Linked DNA regions of Azoarcus sp. KH32C. The main gene of each other region encodes a partner of the protein of the gene in region 2 in a complex. Links are inferred from orthologs where the notes say so. Each region holds a gene or a part of one and is shown on either strand. Other genes may lie near its edges.

Region 1 (5,847 bases), 720 kb from region 2 along the record:
AAACTCAAGTTGTTGATCGACAAGTCATTCAAGGAAACCCAGCGCGACAGTGCGCTCGATTACTACCAGCAGCGCGAGGCCGATGCGGCGGATCTCACGAGCCTGTTCGGCGAATCCCCGCCGATGCGCACGCTCAAGCAGACCTTGCGGCAATTGCTCGACGCGGAGTCGCAGTTGCAGGACGCGGATGCGCCGGCAGTGCTGGTGCTGGGCGAGACGGGCACGGGCAAAGAGCTCGTCGCGCGGGCGCTGCATTACAACGGTCCCCGCCGGGATCGGCCCTTCGTCGAGCTGAACTGCGCGTCGATTCCGGCGCAACTGCTCGAATCCGAACTCTTCGGCTACGAGCGGGGGGCCTTCACCGACGCCCGCGAACGCAAGCTGGGGCTCGTGGAAACTGCGGAGGGCGGAACGCTGTTTCTCGACGAGATCGGCGACATGGACCTGGGCCTGCAGGCGAAGCTCCTCAAGCTGCTGGAAGAAAAGACGGTGCGGCGCATCGGCAGCCTGCGCGATCAGCGAGTCAACGTCCGGATCGTTGCCGCGACGCATCGGCCGATCGATGCATTGGTCGGGGAGGGGCGTTTCCGTGCGGACCTCTATTTCCGCCTGTGCGTCTTCCAGATCATGCTCCCACCGCTGCGCGACCGGGGCGACGATGTGCTGTCGCTCGCGCGCCACTTCATCTCGATCCACGCTGCGAGATACGGCAAGCGCGCGCCTTCGCTATCCCCGGCGGCCGAAGCGCTGATGCTGCGCCACCGCTGGCCGGGCAATGTCCGCGAACTGCGCAACGTCCTCGAACAGGCGGTGCTGCTCAACACCGGGCCGGTCATCGAGGCGTCCCAGTTGTCGCTGACGACGACCGCGGTGCCGCCCTCCGCCGCGACGACGCCGGACGTCGCGCAGACGGCGCAGGGGCGTGCCGATGCACCCGCGCAAACACTCGAAGATATCGAACGCCATGCGCTGCTCGATGCCCTCAAGCAGACCGGCTGGAACGTCTCGCGTGCGGCGCGCCTCCTCGGCGTCAGCCGGGACACGCTGCGCTACCGGATCGAGAAATGGGGGCTTTCGATGGACGCTTGATTCACTGCTGTTCGCGGAGAATGCAGTCTGCAAGCTCCGCGATGCCCGCGTCGCTCAGGTTGCTGCTGGCGAATATCGGCGCTTGCGGAAAGCGGACGAAATTGCGGTTCTGCGAACGCTGGTAGAGCGGATCGTAGTGCTTGTCGATGAACTCGGCGAAGAGCGTGTAGAGCTCGTGCTGGGCGGCCAGCGCCTTCCAGTTGGCCAGCGTTTCGTTGCTCTGCAGGCCCTGCAGGTAGTCGATCTTGTTTTGCAGATCGCTTACATCATCGCCGAGGTAGGCATAGTCCCGCACGAGGAAGTCGAGTCGCGCTTCGCGCGTCGCTTCGATCGCGACGCAGTGGCTTTCGCGCATGCGGGCCATCAGGACTTCGGGAACCTGGATGCGTCCGATCTTGCGGCTCTCGGCCTCGACGTAGACGGGACGAGCCGGGTCGAAGGTCCGCAACACGCCGTAGAGGTCCGTTTCGAAGGACTTCTGCGTCGGCTGCGGCCGGTCGGGCAGCGCTCCGAGCACAGAGCCTTTGTGGGCGGCGAGCTGTTCCAGATCCAGCACTTGCGCGCCAAGCCTGCCGAGCGCTTCGAGCACGCGGGTCTTGCCGCTTCCCGTCGCGCCGCAGATCACGCGAAAGTCGAACCGGCCGGGCAGGACGGCGAGTTCGTCGACGACCAGGTGGCGCCAGCTCTTGTAGCCGCCTTCGAGCTGGCAGGCGTCCCACCCGATCAGGCGCAGCCACGTGACGAAGGAGCCGCTGCGCTGGCCGCCGCGCCAGCAATAGACGAGCGGACGCCAGTTCTTCGGCTTGTCCTGGAAGCGCTCGCGCAGATGGCGCGCGATGTTCTCGGCGACCATCGCGGCGCCGATGCGGCGGGCTTCGAAGGCGGATTGCTGCTTGTAGATCGTGCCGACGATCGCCCGCTGCTCGTTGTCAAGGACAGGGCAACTGACGGCGCCGGGGATGCGGTCTTCGGCGAATTCGGCCGGGCTGCGGGCGTCGATGAACTCGTCAAATTCGGAGAGCTGTGCTACGGTCGCGAGGCCTTTTTTCATGCGTTGTCGCGGCTTTCGGCGTGCGCCGGATGGCCGGTTATTCCTTCAGGATGTCATGGATCAGATCAGACTTACGCAATTCTCCCACGGCGGCGGATGTGGCTGCAAAATCGCGCCGTCGGTGCTCTCGAAACTGCTCGCGCACGCACCCGCCGGCATCGTTCCGCCGGAACTGCTGGTCGGCACCGAAACGGCCGACGATGCGGCGGTGTATCGCCTCAACGAGCATCAGGCGATCGTCGCGACAACCGACTTCTTCACGCCGATCGTCGACGACCCCTTCGATTTCGGCCGCATCGCGGCGACGAACGCGCTGTCGGACGTCTACGCGATGGGCGGGCGCCCGATCATGGCGCTGGCGCTGGTGGGCATGCCGATCGACAAGCTGCCGCCGGAAGTGATCGGACGCATCCTCGAAGGGGGCGCATCGGTCTGTCGGGATGCAGGGATCCCGATCGCCGGCGGCCACTCGATCGACGTGCTGGAGCCGATCTACGGACTCGTCGGGCTGGGCGTCGTCGATCCGGCGCAGGTGAAGACCAACGCCGGTGCGCAGGCGGGCGACGTGCTGATCCTGACCAAGCCGCTCGGCGTCGGCATCCTGTCGGCCGGGCTGAAGAAAGGTGTGCTCGCGCCGGAGGGCTACGCCGAGATGCTGCGCTGGACCACGCTGCTCAATCGCGTCGGTGCGAGCCTGGCGGGCATGAATGGCGTGCATGCGGTCACGGACGTCACCGGATTCGGCCTTGCCGGTCATTTGCTGGAGATCTGCCGCGGCTCGCGCCTCGGGGCGCAAGTGTCCTTCGATGCGCTGCCGAAGATCGACACGGCCGTCCAGCTCGTGCGAGATGGGATCGCGACCGGCGCTTCGACGCGCAACTGGGCAAGCTACGGCGGCGAGGTCCGGCTTGCGGCGGACACGCCGGAATGGCAGCGCAAGCTCATCACCGACCCTCAGACCAGCGGCGGGCTGTTGATCGCGTGTGCGGAGGATAGCGTCGAAGCCGTGCTGGCTGCGGTGCGCGAGGAACAGGGCAACGAAGCGGCGGTGATCGGTCGCATGGTCGCCGGGGAACCGATGCTGCAGGTCGCTTGATGTGTCCGAATCAGTGCCTGATCAGCAAGGCGAGCTGTTTCCAGACCGTCTCGACGATCAGGGGCTGGGCTTCCGCCGTCGGGTGAATCCCGTCGGACTGGAAGAGTTCTCGCCGATCGGCGAATCCGTCCAGCAGGAAGGGCACAAGCGGGATCTTGTACTGATCGGCGAGGTCCGCGTAGGCTTGCTGGAAGCGCCGCGTGTAGGCCGGTCCGTAGTTCGGCGGCAGCCGCATTCCGACCAGAAGTACGCGGGCGCCCTGGCGGCGGGCAAGCTCGATCATCGCGGCGAGGTTCTCCTCCATCAGGTCGGGCTTGAGACCCCGCAGGCCGTCGTTTGCGCCGAGTTCGAGGATCAGGTAGTCGGGCCTGTGGCGTTCGAGCGCAGCGGGCAGGCGTGAGCGTCCTCCGGCGGTGGTTTCGCCGCTCACGCTCGCATTGACGACGGAATGACGGAACCCTTCGCGCTCCAATCGCGTCTGCAACAAGGTGGGCCAGTCCTGCTTCGGTTGCAGGCCGTAGCCAGCCGACAGGCTGTCGCCCCATACCAGGATCGTCGCCGCATCGACGTGCGCGCATGTCACCAACGCAAAGAAGATGAATACGATGGATCGCAGCGGCATTGAATTCTCCATTCCGGTCATAGAGGTGGCGGGACTCGCGAAACGCGTGGACCTGGGCGCGGGGCAGGGAACGCTGGAGATTCTGAAGGATGTTTCGTTCGCCGTGGAGCGCGGCGCATCGGTCGCGATCGTCGGCGCGTCGGGTTCCGGGAAATCCACGCTGCTGGGATTGCTCGCCGGGCTGGATGTTCCAAGCGAAGGCAGCGTGCGCATACGTGGCACCGATATCTTTACGCTCGACGAAGACGCGCGGGCCGCCTTGCGCGGCGAGGCCGTCGGATTCGTCTTCCAGTCCTTCCAACTGCTGCCCGCGCTGACGGCGCTGGAGAATGTGATGCTGCCGCTGGAGCTCGCCGGAAATCGCAATGCCTTGGCGATCGCCCGCCAATGGCTGGAGCGCGTCGGCCTCGGGGAACGGCTGCGGCATTACCCGCGCCAATTGTCGGGCGGCGAGCAGCAGCGCGTGGCCCTCGCGCGGGCCTTTGCGCCGAATCCGCAGTTGTTGCTGGCCGACGAGCCGACCGGCAATCTGGATGCCGTGACGGGCGAGAGCGTCATCGAACTGATGTTCTCGCTGAATCGCGAAGCGGGCACGACGCTGATCCTCGTCACCCACGACGAGTCGCTCGCCGCGCGCTGCAGTCGGGTCCTGCACATGCATGCCGGACGGCTCAGCGGAGCGATCGAGCACGCCTGAAGCGCGTCAGGCGGCGCTGATGCGGATTGTGCGCAATACGCGGCTTGCCGTATCGACGCCTGAGCGAACGGCCGACTCCAGCGTCGCAGGATACTCCGATTCCAGGTAGTCGCCAGCGAGCCACAGGCCGGCCACGGGCGTTTGCGGGCCCGGGCGCATCAGTCCCGGACGGCAGGCGAAGGTCGCGCGTCTCTCGGTGATCACCTGCGACCACTCGGGGCTCGGCAGGCGCACGTCGAGTTCCTGCTCCAACTGGCGATGGACGGCGAGAAGGAGTTCGTCACGGCTCAATCCCTCGTGCGGGCCATGAGCGCTGATCACGCAGGCGACGAGCCCCGGTTGCCCCCCGAGTTGCCCGCGGTCGAAAGCCCACTGAGCCGGTCCGCGCGCGAGCCCGATCATCGGAAAGGGCAGGTGGCAAGTCGGACCCATTGCAAGATAGACGGTCGTGATCGGTTCGTTGGGCAGCCCCTCGATCATCGTTGCAAGCCGATCACAGTCGCCTACCGTGCGCAGGAGTCCTCCGGCGTGATGCGGCGCGGTCGCGAGGACCACTTGGTCGTAGACCTGGCGCGACGAGGGGTCGCCTTCGAGGCGGAAGCCTTCGTCGACGCGTTGGATCGCTTCTACCGGCGTTCCCGTGCGCAACTTGCCTCGCCGAACCGCGAGGTAGCGGGCCGCCGGGACAGGGAAGAGCTCCGAGAGGTCGACGCGGGGGATCAGCAGTTCGCTCGCCGCGGCGCCCGCGGCAAGGCTGTCACGCAGGACATTGGCGAAGATCTGTGCCGACGCCTCGCCGATCGGCGTGTTCAACGCCGCAACGCACAGCGGCTCCCAGACCAGCTTCACGAGATGCGTGGTCTGACGCGTCTCGCGCATCAGTCCCGCGACCGTCAGATCCGGCGCGACGCGAAAGGTGCGCTTCTTGAGCGCCCGCATTAGCCTGAGCATTGCGAGCCGGTCCGCCCACTGCAGCCCTTTTGCGGTGACTAGTCCGACCGCCAGATGCAGCGGGGCGGGCAGGCGGGCCGCCTGCAGATGGAGTGCCCCGGGCGTGTGCAGGGTCAGCGGCAGATGCGCGAGCTGTTTGGGAGAGCCTCCGGTCAGACGCAGCAGGCGCAGCAGCTCCGAATAGGCGCCGAGCAAGATGTGCTGGCCGTTGTCGACGCGCCAGCCGTCCTTGTTGACGACCCGCGCCCGCCCGCCGAGCGTGTGCGAGCGATCGAAGACCGTCACCTGCACGCGCCGTCGTGCGAGTTCCACCGCGCAGGCCAGTCCGGCATAGCCTGCGC
Region 2 (7,580 bases):
GACCGAAGACGAACGCTTGAAACAGATGCTCACGGGCCCTTCGAGCAAACCTGGAGAGCCCGCGTACCGCAAGCCATCCGCCCTTGCCGCTCGGAACGGCAGGATCTACGTCGCCGACCCCCCCACAAACTCGATCGTCGTATTCGACGTACCCCGTGGGCGAGTATTTCAGATCGGGGTTCGCGAACCCAACAACGTCACGAGCCCCACCTCCCTCGCCATCGACGGAGAGAACAACGTCTACGTGCTCGACGCGAAGAGACATCAGGTCATGGTATATGACTCCCTTGGCCTCTTCATGTATGCAGTCGGCAACCCGAAGGAGCTCTCCAAGCCATCGGGAGTCGCCGTTAGCGACGACGGCCAGAAGATATTCATAGTCGACCGTGGCACGGTGGACGGCAATGATCACAAAGTCATCGCTTATTCCCCGGACAACCGCGAGCTATTCCGCATTGGCCCGCGTGGGTCAGCCCCCGGCCGCGTAAGCATTCCCTTGGCAGCAACCGTTACTCGCGGGTCACTGCTTGTTCTCGACTCCGGGAATTTTCGCGTCCAGACCTTCGATCTCGAGGGCAATTTCAAGGGAATGTTCGGAAGCGTAGGCAATGGCATCGGCCAATTTTCCCGCCCGCGAAGCATTAGCGCGGATCAGGACGGAAACATCTACGTCTCGGACGCTTCATTCAACAACGTCCAGATCTTCAGCCCGGCAGGGGAATTGCTTATGTGGCTAGGCGAACCGAGCCTGCGCAATGTGCCGGGCCAATTCGGATTGATTGCAGGGATAGCAGTCGATGAAACGGGACGACTCTACGTTGCAGACCAATACCACCTGAAGGTCGAGGTCTACCGGCCAGAAAAGCCGCAGTGAACTGCGCGGGGCCTTGAGATCATAGGTGGATTGAAAATTGCTTAAAATGCCAATGAAGTAAAAAAATACTTCGGGAACGAGAACCGCCACATCAAATTTCAGGGTGTCACCCATGACAAAAAAGAAAATTCTCTCGGCATGCCTTGCATTGGCGACCGTCCTGCCAGCAATGGACGCATTGTCGGACGGCGACGTTCCGACGAAGTTCTCGAACATGGGAACGATCAGCAACACTCGGCACAACCTGACGCAAAGAGACACGACGGATGGCAATCAACCGGCCGCCGAATTCATGGACTTCGTCCGGAACGATTACATGCAGGTATGCGTGTACTGCCACACTCCGCACGGCGCCAACACGACACTCGCCGCTCCGCTGTGGAACCGCACTAACAAGACCCCTACGGGCGGCTACACGCTCTATAACCAGCAAAGTCTCAGCGGCACGGTCACGCAACCCGGGCCGAACTCCCTTACCTGTCTTTCGTGCCACGACGGTCAAACGGCGATCGACTCCATCGTAAACATGCCAGGCAGTGGCGGATGGAATGCGGCCCAAATGACGACTCAGGACAACACGTTCCTGAACACATGGCCGAAGCCGGCCCGGGCAATCGCGAAAGCTACTTCGCACAACGCCCTCAGCCCAGCGGGCTGCCTCTCCTGTCATAGTCCCGGCCTGGAAAACGGCGCAACAGACTTTAGCGTCTTCGCAATTGGAACCGACTTGTCCAATGATCACCCGGTGGGTGTGAAATTCCCGACCGGGACCGACTGGAATCCGAATACCACCACCAAGGGCAGCGTCAAGTTCTTCGACACGAACGGCAACTCCCGTCCGGACAAGAACGAGCTGCGGTTCTACGATTCGGGCGACGGCTATGAGGTTGAATGCGCCTCCTGCCATGATCCGCACGGGGTACCATCGGCTGGAGTGGGAACCAAGTTCCTTCCGACCTTCCTGCGCGTCACCCCGGAAGGCAGCACAATTTGCCTGACTTGCCACGTCAAGTAATCGGCTGATACGTCAACACGAAGGGCCCGTCAATGACGGGCCCTTCTCATTTTTAGCAAAACTGCATGCACTGATGTCCCTAATTTGAGAATTAAATCCGACCTCAAATCACGATAAGGACTCCGTAGATACCCTCCTACGGATTACGCAGTACCGCCAACGGTGTCCGCCGGAGCAGTTTTCTCATCCCAGCCCAGCCCCCCAGGACCACGGCAGCCGTTCCCACAGTGACGACGAGCATCGACCCGAGTGGGTCCGGCGTATAGGCGATCTTGAACACTTGCCGTCCCAGGCCCCAGCCGATGGTCGACGCTCCGCCGACGGCCATCAGTGTCGCCACCATCCCCAACATACTGAATTCTGCAAGGATCGCCTGACGCATCTGCCGGTTACGGGCGCCAAGCGTACGCAGCATCGCGAGTTCGAACTCCCGCTCGTCGTGGGTCGATTCCAGTGCCGCAAACAGCACGACGAAGCCGGCCACGAGGGCGAAAATGAAGACGAACTGGACGACCAAGACCAGCTGGTCGGTCAAGGCTCGCAACTGTCCGATCACGGCGTCGACATCGATCACCGAGAAGTTCGGGAAGCGGCGGACCAGGTCCTGGGTCAGCCCCTTGTCGTTCTCCGGTTGGCGGAAACTCGTGATCAGGCTGGCGGGGTCGTTTTCGAGCATCCCCGCGCCGGCGATGAAGAAGAAATTGACCCGCATCGAGTCCCACTCGAGCCTGCGCACGCTTGTAATCGGCGCCTCGACCGCGCGGCCGGCCACGGTGAAACGCACGCGGTCGCCCACCTTGAGCAGGAAAGTCTCGGCGAGACCTTGCTCGACCGAGAACTGGGGAGCCGTATCATTGCCGTGCCAAGTGCCGGCGACGATGGAGTTTCCTTCCGGCGGCGAGGTGCCATAGCTCAGGTTGAATTCGCGCTCGGCCAGACGCCGGGTCCGATCTTCCGCGTAATCCTCCGGCCGCACCTCCCGGCCGTTTATGGCGGTCAGGCGTCCCCGAATCATCGGCAGGATCGCTGGAGCAGTCATTCGATGCTCGGCGAAGAACTGCGCGAGCGACTCGCGCTGGTCGGGCTGGATGTTGATGACGAAGCGGTTGGGAGCGTCGGGCGGCGACATCCGCCGCCAGGAGTCGAGCAAGTCTCCACGCACGAGCGTCAGGAGCACGAGGGCGGTCATGCCGACGCCGATTGCACTGACCTGGACGATTGTCGAACCCTTGCGGCGGACCAATGCCGCCAAGCCGTAGCGCCAGCCGCTGCCTCGCATGCTTCCCGCTCCCCTCAGGCGGCCGAGCAGCAGGAGCAGGCCCCACGCAATCGCGGAGAAAAGGCCGAGCGCCAGCGCGAAGCCACCGGAAACCAGGGCCCCCAACCGGAACTCCCCTGCCATCCAGAAGATGACCGCAACCAGGGAGGCCCCGCCGACGAGCCAGGCCGCAGCGCTACGAGCCTCCAGCGGCACGATTTCGCGACGCAGGACGCGCAGCGTCGGGACGTGTCGAAGACGCAGAACTTGCGGGAAGACAAAACCGGTCAGCAATACCAGAGCGATCGAAAGTCCGTAGAGGAGCGGGCGAAACGACGGGGCGGGCAACTCGCCGACGATCGACTTCAACGCCAGGCTGACAAGTCCCTGGTGGACAGCCCAACCGATTAGCGTTCCCAGGACGGCTGCGGCAAGACCGAACAACACGAATTCGCCCAGAACGATGGCCATGACCTGGCGCTGTCGCGCGCCGAGACAGCGCATGACGGCACATGCGTCGAGGTGCCGGCGCATGAATCGACGGGCGGAGAGGCCCACCGCGACGGCCGCGAGGATCACGGCGAGGAGCGCAGCGAGACGGAGAAAGCGCTGGGCCTGATCGAGCGCAGTGCGCACTTCCGGGCGGGCGTTGTCGATGGTCTCGATCGCCTCACCCCGGCCAAGGTGCCCCTTTGCCCAGGCCTCGAATCCCGCGATGGCATCGGGACTCCCGGCGAGGTGCAGGCGCCACGTGGCCCGGCTGCCTTCGACCAGCAGGCCGCTGGCTGGAAGGTCGGCCGCATTGAACATCGCACGGGGCAGCAGGCTGAAGAAGTTCGCGCCCCGGTCGGACTCGAAGGTGACCATCCCGCCGACTCGAAACTCGAGCTCCCCGAGCCCGACCCGATCGCCGACCGAGACGCCCAGTCCCGAGAGGAGACGCTCGTCGAGCCACACTTCGCCACGCTCGGGAACACGTCCGGCGACGATATCGGGCTGGTTCGGTCCGCTGGCGATGCGGACGCTTCCGCGCAAGGGGTAGCCGCTCTCGACGACCTTCACGGCGGCGAGCTGGGCACCTGAATCGCTGCTTACCATGCTCGTGAAGAGAATGCTGCCGACCATTCCCAGATCACGCCGCCGCGCTTCCGTCGTGATCTCGCCGCTCCATGGATGATCCGCCCGCAGCAACAGGTCGCCGCCCAATAGCTGGTTCGCTTCGCGATCGAGGGCGCGGGAGACGCGATCGCCGAGAAAGCCGACGCTGGTCAGCGCGGCGACCGCAACGACGATCGCCAGCCCGAGCAGATGGAGTTCCCCGGCGCGCAGGTCGCGCACCATCATCCGCAAGGCAAGCCGCAGTGTATTCATGAGCGGATCGACGCCTTGCGAAGAAGAAGGTTCAGTCTGCGGGCGTCAGGCGCGTCTCAGGATTCGGCGCGCGAGCTCGACCCAGTATGCAACGCCGACCGGAATTACCTCGTCGTTGAAATCGTAATGCGGATTGTGCAGCGTGCAGCCGCCCTCGCCCGGACCGTTGCCGAGCCAGACATAGCAGCCGGGCTTGTGACGCAGATAGAAGGCGAAATCCTCGGCGCCCATGCTCGGGCGTGCGTTGGTCACGACGCCCGCTCCGCCCGCCAATGCACCGGCGACTTCCGCACACACGGCCGCTTCGTCGGCCGTGTTGATCGTCGGAGGGTAACCGCGGCGATATGTGAGGACGATCTCGACACCGTGCGCAGCGGCCACGCCCTCGCACAGGCGCTGCAGCGAGGCCTCGACGCGCTCCTGAACGGCCTCGCTGAAGGCACGCACCGTGCCGCAGAGTTGGGCGCGATCGGGGATCACGTTGTAGGCCTCCCCGGCGTGGAACTGGGTCACCGAGACGACCGCCGAATCGGTCGGATCGAGCGTGCGACTGACGATAGATTGGATCGCCTGCACGAGCGCGGCGCCCGCGACGATGGAATCCGTCCCGAGGTGCGGCATCGCGGCGTGTGCGCCATGGCCCCGGATCTCGATGTCGAAGCGGTCCGCACTCGCCATCACTGCGCCGGGATGCACGGCAAACTGCCCTGAGGGCAATCCGGGCCAGTTGTGCAGGCCGAAGATCGACTCCATCGGGAAACGATCGAACAGACCGTCGTTGACCATCGCGTCGGCACCGCCCTCGCCTTCCTCGGCCGGCTGGAAAACGAAATGCACGGTGCCGTCGAAATCCGGGTGAGCGGCGAGCACTTCAGCCGCTCCGAGCAGCATCGTCGTGTGCCCGTCGTGCCCGCAGGCATGCATGCATCCCTGGCGGCGCGACTTGTGTGCGAATTCGTTGCGTTCATGGATCGGCAAGGCGTCCATGTCGGCGCGTAGCCCGATCGCGCGCAGGCCGCGTCCGGATCGCAGCGTTCCGACGACGCCGGTACCGCCGACGCCGCGATGCACTTCGAGGCCGAGTCCTTCGAGATGGGCAGCGACGAGTTCGGCCGTGCGATGCTCGGCGAACGCGAGTTCAGGATGGGCGTGGATGTCGCGGCGGATTTCGATGAGTCGGGGGTGACACCGGCGGATCGTGTCATGGATGCTCATGTCTTTCACCTGTTCCAGCGATTCTTCGTGCGTGGGACGTTTCAGTTTAAACGGCCCTGCAACGCCCGTCGAATCCGCTTCGATCGTTCTTGCCGCGGCACGGGGAATTCGTGGACCATTCCGCCATTGCATGGACCGGACACCTTGAAGTGAAACTCTTCTACGCCGACCACTTCGTGCTGCCGCTGCCGCCGGGGCATCGGTTTCCGATGGAGAAATATTCGCGCCTGCGCGCACGCCTGGCCGCTTCGGGGCATTTCGGCGAATCGGATTTCATCGTTCCGACCGCCGCGAGCGACACCGAAATCCTACGGGCCCACGATGCGGGATACCTGTCACGCGCCGCGAGCGGAAGGCTCGAACCGGCCGAGCAGCGGCGCATCGGGTTTCCCTGGACGCCGCAGATGATCGAACGCTCGCGACGGTCCGCCGGTGCGACGCTCGCGGCCTGCCGGCGTGCCCTCACCGAGGGATGCTCGGCGAATCTCGCCGGCGGCACGCATCACGCGCACCGGGACTTCGGTTCGGGCTTCTGCGTGTTCAACGACGCGGCGATCGCCGCGCTGGCGATGCAGGCGGAGGGGCTTGCGCGCAAGGTGGCGGTCGTCGACTGCGACGTCCATCAGGGGGACGGAACGGCGACGATCCTCGCGGGGCGCCGGGATCTGTTCACCTTGAGCCTCCATGGCGCCAAGAATTTCCCCTTCCGCAAGGCGGTGTCGGATCTCGACGTCGAACTGCCGGACGGCACCGGCGACAGCGCCTATCTCGCGGCCTTGAACGATGCTTTGTCCGACCTGTTTTCGCGCTTCGAGCCGGATCTCGTGATCTATCTGGCCGGTGCGGACCCCTTCGAAGGGGATCGACTGGGTCGTCTCGCCTTGACCTTCGACGGCCTCGCGGCGCGCGACCAACTCGTACTCGGGCGGTGCTTCGGTCGCGGCATACCGGTCGCCGTGGCGATGGCTGGAGGTTACGCGGCCGATATCGACGACACGGTATCGGTGCATTTCACGACGGTCGTGACCGCCGCGCGTTTGTCGCGCGATTTTGTGCCGTCGCTTATTGCGCAGCGCGGCGCTTGCGCTCGGCCCGGATGAGATCGGCGATGTCGGTGTTGGCGTTCGCCATGGCCCAGCTTTCGGCGGTGAATCCTGCGTCGTTTTCCTGATCGAGGTTCACGTCCGTCTTCAGCAGACGCCGCACGACGTCGATGTGACCGTTCCGGGCAGCGAGCATCAGTGCGTTCGACTTGTTCGGCGCGAGCAGATTGACGTCCGCGCCGCGTGCCAGCAGGCGCTCGACGAGTTCCAGGCGGCCTTCGAAGGCGGCGTATATCAGCGCGTTCCACCCGTCGTTATTGACCGGGGCGCCGGCGTCGAGCAGGAGGTCGACGACGGGGGTCTCACCCTTCAGCACCGCAAGCATCAGCGCCGAATCGCCGGCTCCATTGCGCAACGAGACTTTGGGCCGATATTTCAGCAGGGCCGCAACGGTCTTCGTCTGGCCCTCGCGGGCGGCAAGCATCAGCAGGGAATTCCCCTGAGGGTCGACGGTGTCGGGGTCCAGGCCGCGGTTGAGGAGATCAACGAGTTGCGACGTGTCGCCCAATCGGGCGGAGCTGAGGCCGTCCTCGTAGCTGCCGGCATGGGCCGCAGCGGCGCCGAGCGTCGCCGCGAACACGGTGGAAACCAGGAAGCGGCGCAGCAGATCAGTGTGCTTGGGCATGGCGGAAAAGGCGGAAGAAGTTTTCGGTGGTAACGGCCTCGATACGGTCGAGCGACTCGTTGCGCAGACGGGCGATTTCCTCGGCGACGTGGACGACCCAGGCGGGCTCGTTGGTCTTG

Evidence for each region.
Region 1: the proteins of AZKH_RS14235 (region 2) and AZKH_RS10940 are in contact, whole or in part, in a cryo-EM structure (PDB 9GE8), measured with the Escherichia coli proteins. The link is inferred for Azoarcus sp. KH32C from one-to-one orthologs.

The regions. Positions count from the first base shown.
Region 1 is NC_020516.1:2,516,119-2,521,965, forward strand. What follows is about bases 2,053-4,997. They hold AZKH_RS10940 (arylesterase), read right to left. Parts: upstream 3,859-4,997; coding sequence 3,247-3,858; downstream 2,053-3,246. Other genes in these bases: mnmH (tRNA 2-selenouridine(34) synthase MnmH), read right to left, coding at 2,053-2,140; selD (selenide, water dikinase SelD), read left to right, coding at 2,196-3,236; AZKH_RS10945 (ABC transporter ATP-binding protein), read left to right, coding at 3,842-4,555; hpnE (hydroxysqualene dehydroxylase HpnE), read right to left, coding at 4,562-4,997. In the rest of the region: AZKH_RS10925 (sigma-54 dependent transcriptional regulator), read left to right, coding at 1-1,089; more of mnmH, read right to left, coding at 1,091-2,052; more of hpnE, read right to left, coding at 4,998-5,847. UniProt on the Escherichia coli protein: TesA is a multifunctional esterase that can act as a thioesterase, lysophospholipase and protease.
Region 2 is NC_020516.1:3,233,697-3,241,276, forward strand. The notes cover bases 1,773-4,916. They hold AZKH_RS14235 (ABC transporter permease), read right to left. Parts: upstream 4,519-4,916; coding sequence 2,026-4,518; downstream 1,773-2,025. Other genes in these bases: AZKH_RS14230 (cytochrome c3 family protein), read left to right, coding at 1,773-1,889; AZKH_RS14240 (M20 aminoacylase family protein), read right to left, coding at 4,564-4,916. In the rest of the region: AZKH_RS14225 (hypothetical protein), read left to right, coding at 1-874; more of AZKH_RS14230, read left to right, coding at 987-1,772; more of AZKH_RS14240, read right to left, coding at 4,917-5,733; AZKH_RS14245 (histone deacetylase), read left to right, coding at 5,883-6,833; AZKH_RS14250 (ankyrin repeat domain-containing protein), read right to left, coding at 6,796-7,461; AZKH_RS14255 (TatD family hydrolase), read right to left, coding at 7,445-7,580.